Linked DNA regions of Arthrobacter crystallopoietes. The protein of the gene in region 1 interacts with the protein of each later gene in a pairwise test. Links are inferred from orthologs where the notes say so. Each region holds a gene or a part of one and is shown on either strand. Other genes may lie near its edges.

The links. The genes of interacting proteins can lie anywhere in the genome.
Region 2: the proteins of J5251_RS07210 (region 1) and ndk interact in binary tests that used the Escherichia coli proteins (3 or more experiments, as listed by UniProt). The link is inferred for Arthrobacter crystallopoietes from one-to-one orthologs.

The regions. Positions count from the first base shown.
Region 1 is NZ_CP072014.1:1,567,668-1,575,571, forward strand. Bases 2,962-5,703 are described here. They hold J5251_RS07210 (uracil-DNA glycosylase), read right to left. Parts: upstream 4,841-5,703; coding sequence 4,082-4,840; downstream 2,962-4,081. Other genes in these bases: J5251_RS07200 (threonine/serine exporter family protein), read left to right, coding at 2,962-3,087; J5251_RS07205 (siderophore-interacting protein), read right to left, coding at 3,128-3,988; J5251_RS07215 (DUF3263 domain-containing protein), read left to right, coding at 5,000-5,308; J5251_RS07220 (LytR C-terminal domain-containing protein), read left to right, coding at 5,371-5,703. Also shown: J5251_RS07190 (lipase maturation factor family protein), read right to left, coding at 1-508; J5251_RS07195 (methyltransferase family protein), read left to right, coding at 688-1,227; more of J5251_RS07200, read left to right, coding at 1,405-2,961; more of J5251_RS07220, read left to right, coding at 5,704-6,069; J5251_RS07225 (cold-shock protein), read left to right, coding at 6,238-6,444; J5251_RS07230 (TM2 domain-containing protein), read right to left, coding at 6,550-7,170; groL (chaperonin GroEL), read left to right, coding at 7,565-7,904. UniProt on the Escherichia coli protein: Excises uracil residues from the DNA which can arise as a result of misincorporation of dUMP residues by DNA polymerase or due to deamination of cytosine.
Region 2 is NZ_CP072014.1:3,463,571-3,467,082, forward strand. What follows is about bases 685-3,512. They hold ndk (nucleoside-diphosphate kinase), read right to left. Parts: upstream 2,393-3,512; coding sequence 1,976-2,392; downstream 685-1,975. Other genes in these bases: J5251_RS15840 (Rne/Rng family ribonuclease), read right to left, coding at 685-786; J5251_RS15845 (vitamin K epoxide reductase family protein), read left to right, coding at 1,283-1,867; J5251_RS15855 (DUF4233 domain-containing protein), read right to left, coding at 2,462-2,929; J5251_RS15860 (bifunctional folylpolyglutamate synthase/dihydrofolate synthase), read right to left, coding at 2,933-3,512. Outside these bases: more of J5251_RS15840, read right to left, coding at 1-684. UniProt on the Escherichia coli protein: Major role in the synthesis of nucleoside triphosphates other than ATP. The ATP gamma phosphate is transferred to the NDP beta phosphate via a ping-pong mechanism, using a phosphorylated active-site intermediate.

The sequences.
Region 1 (7,904 bases):
GGATCTTGATCATGCCGGCCCCGAATTCCAGCCGGAATGTGAGCCAGAGGAAAAGCCAGAGCACCGTAACCGGCGGGGCAATCTCGTTGGAGCCCAGGAACGCGGCCAGGAAGCCGGCTTCGAGCAGGAGTGTCTCCCAGCCGAAGCCGTAGAACGTCTGGCCGACGTTCACGATGGACATGTAGAGGCCCCAGAGCAGCAGGAAAGCGAGCATCGGCAGCCACGGGGGGCCCAGCTGCGGCAAACCAACCACCAGAGTTGCGGCCACGGCGGCGCCGGTCCACGCTACCGCGAGCAGCAGCTTGTCGGAATAGCGCCAGCTGAAAAGCGTGGGACCGCGGCCGGCGGAGCGGGCCAGATAGCGCGGCACGGGCAATAGCCCGTGCTCGCCGAGCAGGGCACGGAACTGCGCGACGGCGGAGAGGAACGCGATCACGTAGACGGCGGCAATCCCGCGCTGCAGCACCTGCCGCGCGACCTCGAAACCCTCGGCGTTCAACCAGTTCATGTACTTCCAACGTTAGGACCGCCGGCAACACTGTCAAGGCTTGCCGGGCGGAACGTCCTGTCCGGACCGAAGCCGGCGGCTGCAGAAACCCGGGCCTGCAAATGCCGGACTATGCTCACGGCAGCCGGACCCGGCGCGGAGGGGTTACATCCCCAGTGTCCCCGGGCCACAATGAAGGCATGAGAGATGCGGCGCAGGCGGAATACAGACGGGCCGTCCTCGGAACCGCGGCCTTCGCGGTGGCTCCGGTGGTGGCCGCTGGTGTTGTGCCCTGGCTGCTCACCCGCTGGCGGGCCCGGGTCCCGGTGCCTGGCGGATTGCCGGCCAGAGCCGGCGGCGCGGTGCTCGCCGCCGGAGGCGCCGCCGTCGTTATTGAATCTTTTGTGCGGTTCGCCCGGGAGGGCTTGGGTACGCCCGCGCCGATGGTGCCGACGAAGTATCTGGTGGTCACCGGGCCGTTCCGCTACGTGCGCAACCCGATTTACGTGGCGCTGCTGTCGATGGTCCTCGGCGAGGCGCTGATGCTGGGCCGGCCCAGGCTGCTCGGTTACTGCGCCGTGATGTCCGTTCCCGTGGGGCTTTTCGTCAGGCTCTACGAGGAGCCGGTTTTGGAGCGGCAGTTCGGCGATGAATACCGTCGCTACAAGCGCAACGTGCCAGGTTGGCTCCCGCGGCTGACGCCCTGGCGTGCCGAGGGAAGAAGCGGCGTCGAAAGCTAGCGATCCGGCCAGTCGCGGGCAGCCTGGCGGGTGCCGCATGTGATGCGTTTCTCGACGCTTTCACGGCTTGCGGCAACGGCCGTGTGGGAGGATGAAACCGGCCGGAAATTCACCCGAAAACACAGGAACGGAGGGGCAGTGCAGGACAAGGACGGCCAGCAGGATTCAGGTACTCCGATGTCGCCGCGGGTCGGCAGCCTGCCCATCATCAAGATCCCCCGCAAGCCCGCCGATATGCCGGAAAACGGGGCTGCCGGGGAGACCGGAGAGCGCTCGGAACCGGGATCGGGGACACCTCCGACGGCGAAGCAGCCGGTCGGCAAAAACGCGCCCGCAAAGCGCGCGGGAACCAAGCCCAAGGCCAAGCCTGCGATCCCTAGGGAACCGGTGGCCAAAGCGGCCAAGCCGGTTCCGTTCGGCACCGCTCCGCTGCCGATGCCCAAGGGCCAGCAGCGCACCAACGCCGCTGCCCGCCGGATGCTGCGCAAACTGGTGCAGGGCGAGGCGCCGCCCACGGCCCCGATGAGCATTGTTGAACGGCTCGCGGGGAGCCCGTATGCCAACCCCATGATCCAGGCCGCCGGGGTGGATACCTCCGCCCGGCTCACCCTTGATTTTGCGCTGGATTTGGCCGAGACCATGTTCCGCTACGGCGCCGGCGCCCTGGAAGTGGAAACGAGCATCATTGCCGTAACCGCGGCCTTTGGCCTGCGCGAGATCGATGTCGATATCACCAACCAGTCCGTGCTGATCAACTATGCCAAGGCGGACACGGTCCCGCTGACCCTGATGCGTGTCGTGCGGTCCTGGACGAACAACTACGCCGGTCTGTCACTGGTCCACCAGTTGGTCACGGACATCGTCAACGGCGGTGTGGGGCGGACCGAGGCCAAGGAGCGGCTGCAGGAGATTGCCGCGCGGCCCAAGCCGTTTGCCAAGTGGATGGCCATCGGCGCTGGCGGCGTTTTCGCCGGTTCCATTGTGGCGTTCCTCGGCGGCGGGATCTTCGCTTCGCTGGTGGCCATGCTGTCAACCGTGCTGATGGGTCTGCTGGGCCGCAAGCTGGGTAAATGGCGCGTGCCGGACTTCTTTGTCACTGCGATCGGGTCCTGCCTTGCCACCGTGGTTGCCCTGCTGTTCTGGCAGCTGCAGGTTCCGTTGAGCCCTTCGCTGGTAATCGCGGGCGGGATACTCTACCTCTTGCCAACAGGCCGATTGGTCTCTGCGACCCAGGACGCGATCAACGGCTTCCCCGTCACGGCGGCCGGCCGTTTCCTGTCCGCTTTCCTCACCTTTGCCGCTATCGCCTCCGGTGTGGCCGTGGGCCTGGTGGGCGGCGAGCTGGTGGGCGTCAGCCTGCCCGAGGTCTTCGTCGACGGGGAGGGCGAATACCCCTATGTGGTGCGGGCGCTGCTGCTCATGATTGCCACCATGGCTATCTGTATCACCGAGCAAACCAAGCTCAGCATGCTGGTGCCGACGGCCTTGGTTGGTCTCGTGGCACTGCTGCTCTACGACCTTGTCCTCATGGCCGGAATCGGGGAGCGGATAGGTCCGGCACTGGCCGCCGTCGTTATCGGTTTCCTAGGCCGTATCGTCGGATTGCGGATGGGCTCGCCGCAGCTGGTTGTGGCGGTGCCCGCCATCTTGTTCCTGCTGCCCGGACTGTCAATCTTCCGCGCCACCTACGATCTGACCGTTAATGTGGACGACCCCTTCGTAGGTGTGCTCAACCTCTTCGGTGCGCTGACGGTGATCCTTGCGATCTCCGGCGGCACGGTCCTCGGCGACAACCTGGCCCAGCCCTTCACCCGGGACATGGGCTCCAACGAGGGCCGCCGCAGGAACCGCCGCCGCTAACCAGCGGGCGGAGCCGTACCTGGCCACGTTGGCGAGGAGCCTAGGTTGCCGGGTAATTCTCCGGGAAGATCTGCCCGACCTCGGTCCGCTTTTCCGCCTGGAACGCGTCCTCGGCCCGGCCGTAGGCCCAGTAGCCGGAGATGGAAACCTGCTTGCGGTGCAGTCCGTGGTCCTGGAACAGCACGTCGCGCAGGGATTTGATGGCACCGCGCTCGCCGTGGACAAACGCATCCACTTCACCGGCAGGCCAATCAAGCCCTGCCACTGCATCCCGCAGGAGTGTGGTGGTGCCCGGGACCTGGCCTTGGCGGAAGAGCCAGTGGAACTGAAGGCCCGCCGGGGCGCTGAGGTCTTGGATGTCCGCCGCGGAGTCCACCTCGATCAGGGCATGTCCCGTTGCATGTGCCGGCAGCGCCTCGATGGCCGCGCCAATGGCCGGCAGCGCGGAATCGTCTCCGGCCAGGAGGTACCAATCGGCGTCGGGATTGGGGGCGTAGGCCCCGCCCGGGCCAGTGAACATGAGCCAATCCCCGGGCTGTGCCTTGAGGGCCCACGGGCCAGCCAGTCCCTCGTCGCCATGCACAACAAAGTCGATGGCTATTTCCCCGGCGGTCCGGTCCACGCTGCGGACCGTGTAGGTGCGGGTGACCGGCAGCTTGTCCGCGGGCAGGGTCTCTTTCAGTTCGGCGACGTCTACCGGGAGCTCAACGTCCAGTTCCGGGTCGAGGAAAAAGATCTTCACGTATTGGTCCGTGGCGTCCTTGGCCTCGAACTTCCCGAACCCCTCGCCGCCGGCGAAAACCCGGACCATGTGCTCGGAGAGGCGTTCGGTCCGCAGCACCTGAAGGTTCGTCTGGGGTTTTCGGGGACGTGCGGGGCGGGCTGCGGGCTGGGCAGACATGAAACGGCTCCTGAATACGCAAGACGTAGTGAAGGCGGATGGGTTACTACTAAGGACAACCTAACCCACCACCGGTTTTGTTCCCAACCACTATTACTGCGGCAACCGCCAGTCCACCGGGTCCGCGCCCTGCGCCCTGAGCAGTTCGTTGATCCGGCTGAAGGGGCGGGAACCGAAGAAGCCCCGTGAGGCGGATAACGGACTGGGATGTGCGGACTCGATCCGCGGCACGGCGTCCAGCAAGGGTGTCAGGTACTGAGCATCCCTGCCCCAGAGGACCACGACCAGCGGACCGCCCCTCGCCACGAGCGACCTGACCGCCAGCTCGGTCAGCTCTTCCCATCCCTTGCGGCGGTGTGCCCCGGTCTTGCCTGCCTCCACCGTCAGGACCCGGTTGAGCAGCAGCACCCCCTGATCCGCCCAGGCAGTCAGATCTCCGTGCGGTGCCGGCGGGATGCCCAGATCCGAGTCCAGCTCCTTGTAAATGTTGGCCAGGCTGCGGGGCAACGGCCGAACATGCCGCTCCACCGCGAAGCAGAGGCCGATCGAATGCCCGGGTGTGGGGTAAGGATCTTGCCCGACCACAAGGACTTTGATGGCAGAGAGCGGTCGCTGGAATGCTCGCAGAATATTGGCGGGCGCCGGCAGGATTTCACCGCCTGCTGCCCGCCGTTGTTCAAGGTAGGCAGCCAGCCCATGCACCGTTTCCGTCACTGGGGCCAGGACTTCGGCCCACTCGGGGTGCATGACCTCGTCCAATCCGGCCGGTGCAGAGAATGGAAAAGGCTCCCGGGTGTCCACCGCTGACCCGGTGGCCGGAAGCTCAAACAGTGCGCCGTCGTCGTCAGTCATCTTCCTATGGTCGCTGATCGGCGCCTGGGCGGGCGAACCGCTGGCCGATCCGAGGCGCCAGGCGCGGCCGCCGCGGCGTGCACAAATGACAGGCCGGTGATTCGTTACCATGGTGGAGGACAGTTTCCCCTGCAAACAAAACGGAAGTGACGGTGTGTCTTGGCTGGTTCCGTCGATGCCAGTGCGTTTTCCCTTGACGCCGAGCTGGATTCATCGAGCCCGCTGAGCGAACGCGACCAGAAAATGCTGGCGCTGGAACGGCAGTGGTGGAAGTATGCGGGTGCCAAGGAACAGGCCATCCGCGAGCTCTTCGACATGTCCGCCACGCACTACTATCAGATCCTCAATGGCTTGATCGATACCGAAGAGGCGCTGGCCCACGATCCGATGCTGGTCAAGCGGCTGCGCAGGCTGCGGACGTCCCGTCAGCGCGCACGCACTGCCCGTCGGCTGGGCACAGACGCCTAGCTCGGGTCCAGCCGTTCGACTGCGCAGATTTTTTCGATACAACTAAGGACGCATTCTTAGCGATGACCAAGTATTCCCGGGACGAGTTTGACCAGGTGCCCGAAACTTCAGACCGCCATGGCGTCCACCGGGCCCACATGGCAGCGTCGAAATCCAGCGGACTCGGCCTGATCATCCTGGCTACCGTACTGGCGCTCGCCGTTGGCGTGTTGTCCTTCTTCGTCCTGCCGCTGCTCGGAGCGGGGGGCGCGAGCACGGAACTCCAAGCCACCGCGGCGCCCTCGGCCAAGTCGGCATCCCCGAATGCCGCTACTAAAACGGCCGAAGCCACGGACGACGCCAGGGAACCAACTGTGGACGCAGCGGGTGAGGCCACGAAGCCTGCCAAGGAGCCCACGGCGGACGCCACCACGGAGCCCGCCGAGGAACCGATCGAGGAACCCACTGACGAGGCCGCCGAAGCTGACGCGGCCGTGAATAAAGCTGATCCGGTGCTGATCTTCAACAGCGTCGGCGTCAGCGGGCTAGGCGGCGCGGTTTCGCAGACGGTCACGTCCGACGGCTGGGCCGTTGGGGTAGTGGATAACTGGCAGGGTGCGCCCCCGGCCAACTCCGTGATCTTCTACAACCCCGGCCAGAGCGCCAATGCGCAGGCGTTGGGCGAGCTCCTTGGCATCTCCGACCTGCGCGAAACCGGGCAGGGAGCAGTCTCCGAGTATGTGACCGTGGTGCTCGGTCCTGGATTCCAGCAAAACGGCTGACCACATCCCGGTTTTGCCCGTCGGGAGATACTTCGGCGCCTCTGTTACACCTCCATAACATTCTCTGTGCCGGCGCTCACACCCATGCTGCGGCATGGGTAGAGTGAGCGCATCTCCACCGCTGGAAACAGGGGCGGCGGGGCCAGGTCTAGAAATATGGAGAGCAATATGGCGCAGGGAACCGTCAAATGGTTCAACGCGGAAAAAGGCTACGGCTTTATCACCGTCGATGAAAACGAAGCTGACGTATTCGTGCATTGGTCCGCCATCCAGATGGACGGTTACCGTTCCCTTGAGGAGGGCCAGCGCGTCGAGTTCGAAATTGGGGAAGGGCAGAAGGGGCCGCAGGCTGAGGAAGTGAAGCTCGCTTCCTGATTTACCAAATTACGACGGCGGCGGGCGGCTATCGATTTAGCCGCCCGCCGCCGTCGTACGCAGTTATAGACACAGCCCTCGGCAGCTTCGGTGGGGAACCTGTTGCTACTCCTTGAGCGGAACGCCCTTGGCATCGCGGCGGAACATTTCCGCTCCGACCAGGATCATGATGCCTTCGACGAAGCCCCAGATCGCACCGAGGCCGAACGTGACGATAGTGACGACGATCTGCAGGATCCCCATGCCGACATAGCCCAGGTAGAAGCGGTGGATACCCAGTCCGCCGAGCAGAATGCCCAGCAAGCCGCCGATCAGGCGGGACTTCTGTTCCGGGTAGCCGGCGTAATACGGCTGGCCCGGCTGGCCGTAGGGCGCCTGGCCGTACTGCGGCTGCGCGTAGGGATTCTGGCCGTGAGGCGGTTGCCCGTAGGGGGCCTGCCCCTGCGGCGGTTGTCCGTAAGGCGGTTGCCCGTAAGGGGCCTGGCCCTGCGGCTGCTGGCCGTACGGCGGTTGTCCATAGGGTGACTGGCTCTGCGGCTGCTGGCCCTGCGGTGCTTGGCCGAACGGAGGCTTTCCTCCGGGCGCCGGTTCACCGGGCGTATTGCCCAGGGGCTGTGTGGGATGGGTGCCCGCACCCCGCAACGGCTCGGTGGGATTCTCCCCGCGGGATGGTCCCGGCTGCTCCTGTCCGGCTTTGTCCTGCTTGCCGTCCGGATTTTCCGACATGTTCTTTTCCTTCGGTATGTGATGGTGCTGCGTGACTACCTCCAATCTACGGCTCGGCATGGGCCGGTTCTATCGGGGGCCACCCTGATCTTGGGGTCAGTGGTGCTCAGGGTGTTACGCGTGTGGTGAAGCGGCCAGACTATTGCTGGATGCAGCTTGCACTCAACCGAGGTGAGTGCTAATTATTGTGTTAGCACTCTCGCTGGTTGACTGCTAAGCAGTCGGCCGACGGGGGAGAGTGAAAAATCCAAACCACTGGGGTGAGGGTAGCGGTGCGGCGTAAAGAGATCGCCGCCGTCGTTATCCGTCCGTCGCGGGCATCGCAGTGGTTAGCAGTCCTGGTTTATCCAAGGCTGCGCCCGCTGTCTACTGTCCAGAAGGGACGTATGCCGCCATGGCAAAGATCATTAGCTTTGACGAAGAGGCCCGCCGCGGCCTCGAGCGTGGACTGAATATCCTCGCTGACGCTGTTAAGGTCACGCTGGGCCCGCGTGGTCGCAACGTTGTCCTTGAGAAGAAGTGGGGCGCTCCCACGATCACCAACGATGGTGTTTCCATCGCCAAGGAGATCGAGCTCGACGATCCGTACGAGAAGATCGGCGCAGAGCTCGTCAAGGAAGTTGCCAAGAAGACGGACGACGTCGCCGGTGACGGTACCACCACCGCAACCGTCCTCGCCCAGGCCCTGGTCAAGGAAGGCCTGCGCAACGTTGCTGCCGGTGCCGATCCGCTGA
Region 2 (3,512 bases), 1.9 Mb from region 1 along the record:
GCCGGATACCGGCCCTGCGGCAGACGGCGCTGTGGCGGGCGAATCCGCGGGGGACGCATCCGGTTCGGTTGCGGCGGGGCTCTCCTGCGTTGCCTTCGAAGCGGCCGTCCGGCGGGCACGAGTGCGGGTACGCGTGGCGGGCTCGGCGGTTTCGACGGGCTCCACACCGGTGTCGGTGCCAGCGGCGGTGGTGCCCGCAGCGACGTCGGCCTCCGTACCAGCGGCATCCGATGCCGCTTCAACGACGGCTTCCTGCGGGGGTGTGCCTGCTGCGCTGTCCGCGGCAACCTCCGGTGTTTCGGTGCGGGGCTGTGCCTTCCTGCGCTTGCGCGGCGTCTTGGCCTCGGCTGAGTCGGCCGGTTCTACTGCCGGAACCGTATCGGCAACGGCCATTGCGGGGGGCTCGGTCGGCATAGGCGGCACTGCGACGCCCGCTGCTGAACCCTCGTCGACCGGTGCCGCTGCCGTCTTGCGGGTCCGTCGCACACGGGTCTTCACCGGTGCCGCTGCGTCTTCCCCGGCGGCCTGTCCTGCGGTTGCCTCCGACGGCTCCGCTGTGGCATCCGTAGCCGCGGTGGCGGCGGTGCTCTCCGTCCCGACTGTCGGCGCGGCCTCGGTTGTTTCCGCCGGGGGTTTGCGCCGGGCGCGCGTGGCCCGCTTGACCGGCGCCTTGGCCGTAGGTTCAGTTGCTTTTGGTGCTGCGATTGCGGCGGCGCTGTCTGCGCCCGCCGCTCCGGGAGTATCCGACTGATCGGATGTTGCCGGGTTTACCTGTTCATTATCCATTTATTACTGCACTCCAGCCCCTGGAGGCACCGGCCACATCCCGGCACCGCCAAGGAAAGTAGCCGGTTATCCTTCGGGCCACGTGGCCACCCGTCACCGGAAGTCCTTGTCGTATCTCCCGAGCTCGCGCCATCTGTGGGGCGCAGTACACTCAGGGACCAGCGGCGCTTTTCCTAACTACCGCATATATTCTCTTCATCGGTAGGGTCATCTGGCGGATTCCGCAGGGCCCATCCGGATGATGGGCTCCGACACCGGAAGCATCGCCGACAAACCTGGAAGCCTGTCGCTGGACCGGTAGTGGCATGTGGTTCCATTACCAGCCAAGAGCCATTCTCTCATATGGGCCCGGTTTTCGTTATCATTTGGCGCTTCTGCAGCGGTTAGAATCGTCCCAGACATTCCCTGATGGAAGAGGAGCCCGGTGAACCACCATGCGGCCCACGCCGAATCCGGCGCAGAAACCGTCCCGGCCGGACATCGTCCGGACAACGCCGTGGCGGTACATTCGCGGCACAAACCCTTCGCCTGGCTCCTGCTCGCCACCGGCGTCGTCGGTTGGATCGCCTCGGCCATCCTTGTCCTGGAGCGGCTGGCCGTCTACGTGGACCCGAGCCACATCACCAGCTGCGACGTCAATCCGTGGGTGTCCTGCGGTGAAGTCTTCAAGACCTGGCAGGCAGCGCTCTTCGGGTTTCCGAATCCGTTTATCGGGATCGTGGCCTTCGCCGTTCCGATTACGACGGCGATGGCGATGCTCGCCGGCGCCCGGCTCCGGCGCTGGTACTGGATCGGTCTGCAGGTCGGCGTGACCCTGGGATTCATTTTCGTGGTCTGGCTGTGGAGCCAGGCCTTGTTCGACATCTTCATCCTCTGCCTTTACTGCATAGTGGTCTGGGCCATGATGATCCCGATGTTCGTCATGGTCACGGTTCGCAACCTGGTCCACGGTGTTTTCAAGGCGCCGGCGGGGGTGCTCAAATTCGCCAGTGAATGGGCGTGGACCCTGACGATCATCCTCTGGGTCGCCACTGCGGCCAGTGTCTTCATCCGCTTTATGAACGTGTTCCTCGGCGGCTGAGCCAAGCGGCAGTGACGTGCCGCTCACTCCGTACGGCAAAGGCCGCGCACATCCGTAAGGATGGGCGCGGCCTTTGCCGTTGCAGCCGGAGACCGGACTGCGGGAGTTTCAGCTGAACCAGATACCGATCTCGCGCTCGGCAGACTCCGCAGAATCCGAACCGTGGACAAGGTTCTGCTGGACCTTCAGGCCCCAGTCACGGCCGAGATCACCGCGGATTGTCCCCGGTGCCGCCGCCGTCGGTTCCGTGGATCCGGCCAACGAACGGAAGCCCTCGATCACGCGCTGCCCTTCGAAGACTGCTGCCGCAACCGGCCCGCTGAGCATGAACTCCACCAGCGGCTCGTAGAACGGCTTGCCGACATGCTCGGCGTAGTGCTGCTCCAGCAGTTCACGGGTTGCGTTGACCAGTCTCAGCTCGACGAGCTTGTATCCCTTGGCTTCCACCCGGGCCAGGACGGTTCCGGTCAGCCCGCGGGTCACACCGTCCGGCTTGACCAGTACAAGAGTGCGTTCAACGCTCACGTTTCTTCTCCTCAAATAGCTTCAATCTTGGCTCGAAAGCCCGTTCAATCCTATGCGACGCCGCCGGGGCTAGCTTTCTGTTGCCTCCGGGCCAGGTGTTGGCCCTTCCTCCGGGTGTGCCTGTTCCCATTCGGCTTGTTCGGCGTCGCGCTGGGCATTCTCCCGGTCCAGCCGCATCCCCGTCCTGACGCCGTACCACCACGTCAGCGCGAACAGCACACCGACGACAAACATCATCGGCTCGACGATTCCCGTGGCGATGATCAGCAGCTGCAGGATCCAGCCCAGGGCTATTCCGGCCGGCTTGCGGACCAGCGCACAGCAGAGAACCAGCACCAGGGCCAGCGCAATACCGACACTGAGAATCACCGGCTGCGGGAAGCGGTCTTTGTGCAATCCGAAAGCCACGAGGGTCCCGAAGAATACGACGAAGGCCTCCAGCAGGAGCACCGTCGAGGCGAACATGACCTTGATGGAACGCCGCTTCTTCGGCATATCCGGACGCCATTCACGTTGTGCTTTTGTCAGTTTTGCCATGTGTTATTTTCCCAGCAGTATGCGGGCATCGGCGACCAGGGTAATGGACCCCGTGATCAGGACTCCGCCCGCGAGATCGTTCTGCGATTCGGCCCGTTCCACCGCCCATTCGATCGCGTCGTCCAGCTTCTGGGCCACATGGATGGAATCTTCGGCAAAACCGGCGGCCATCGCATCCTCCGCCAGCTGCTCCGCCGGGATGGCACGCAGCGAATTGGACGCCGTCACGCAGATCTCGTCCACCAGTTCGCCCAGGTGTTCCTTCAGCTGCTCCAGCAGACCCACGGCGTCCTTTTCCTGCAGCACGCCAACGATCGGCACCAGCCGCGAGAGGTTGAAGGCCTCTTTCACCGCGGCGGCCGTGGCGCGCATGCCCTCAGGGTTGTGGGCCGCATCGACGATGACGGTGGGCGCGGTCCGGACCACTTCGAGGCGTCCCGGCGAGGTGACCTGGCTGAATCCTTCGCGCAGCAGTTCGACGTTCAGTTCCTTCACACCGCCGCCCAGGAACGCTTCAAGGGCGGCTACGGCCACAGCGGCATTCTGCGCCTGGTGTGCCCCGTGCAGCGGCAGCAGCAGGTCT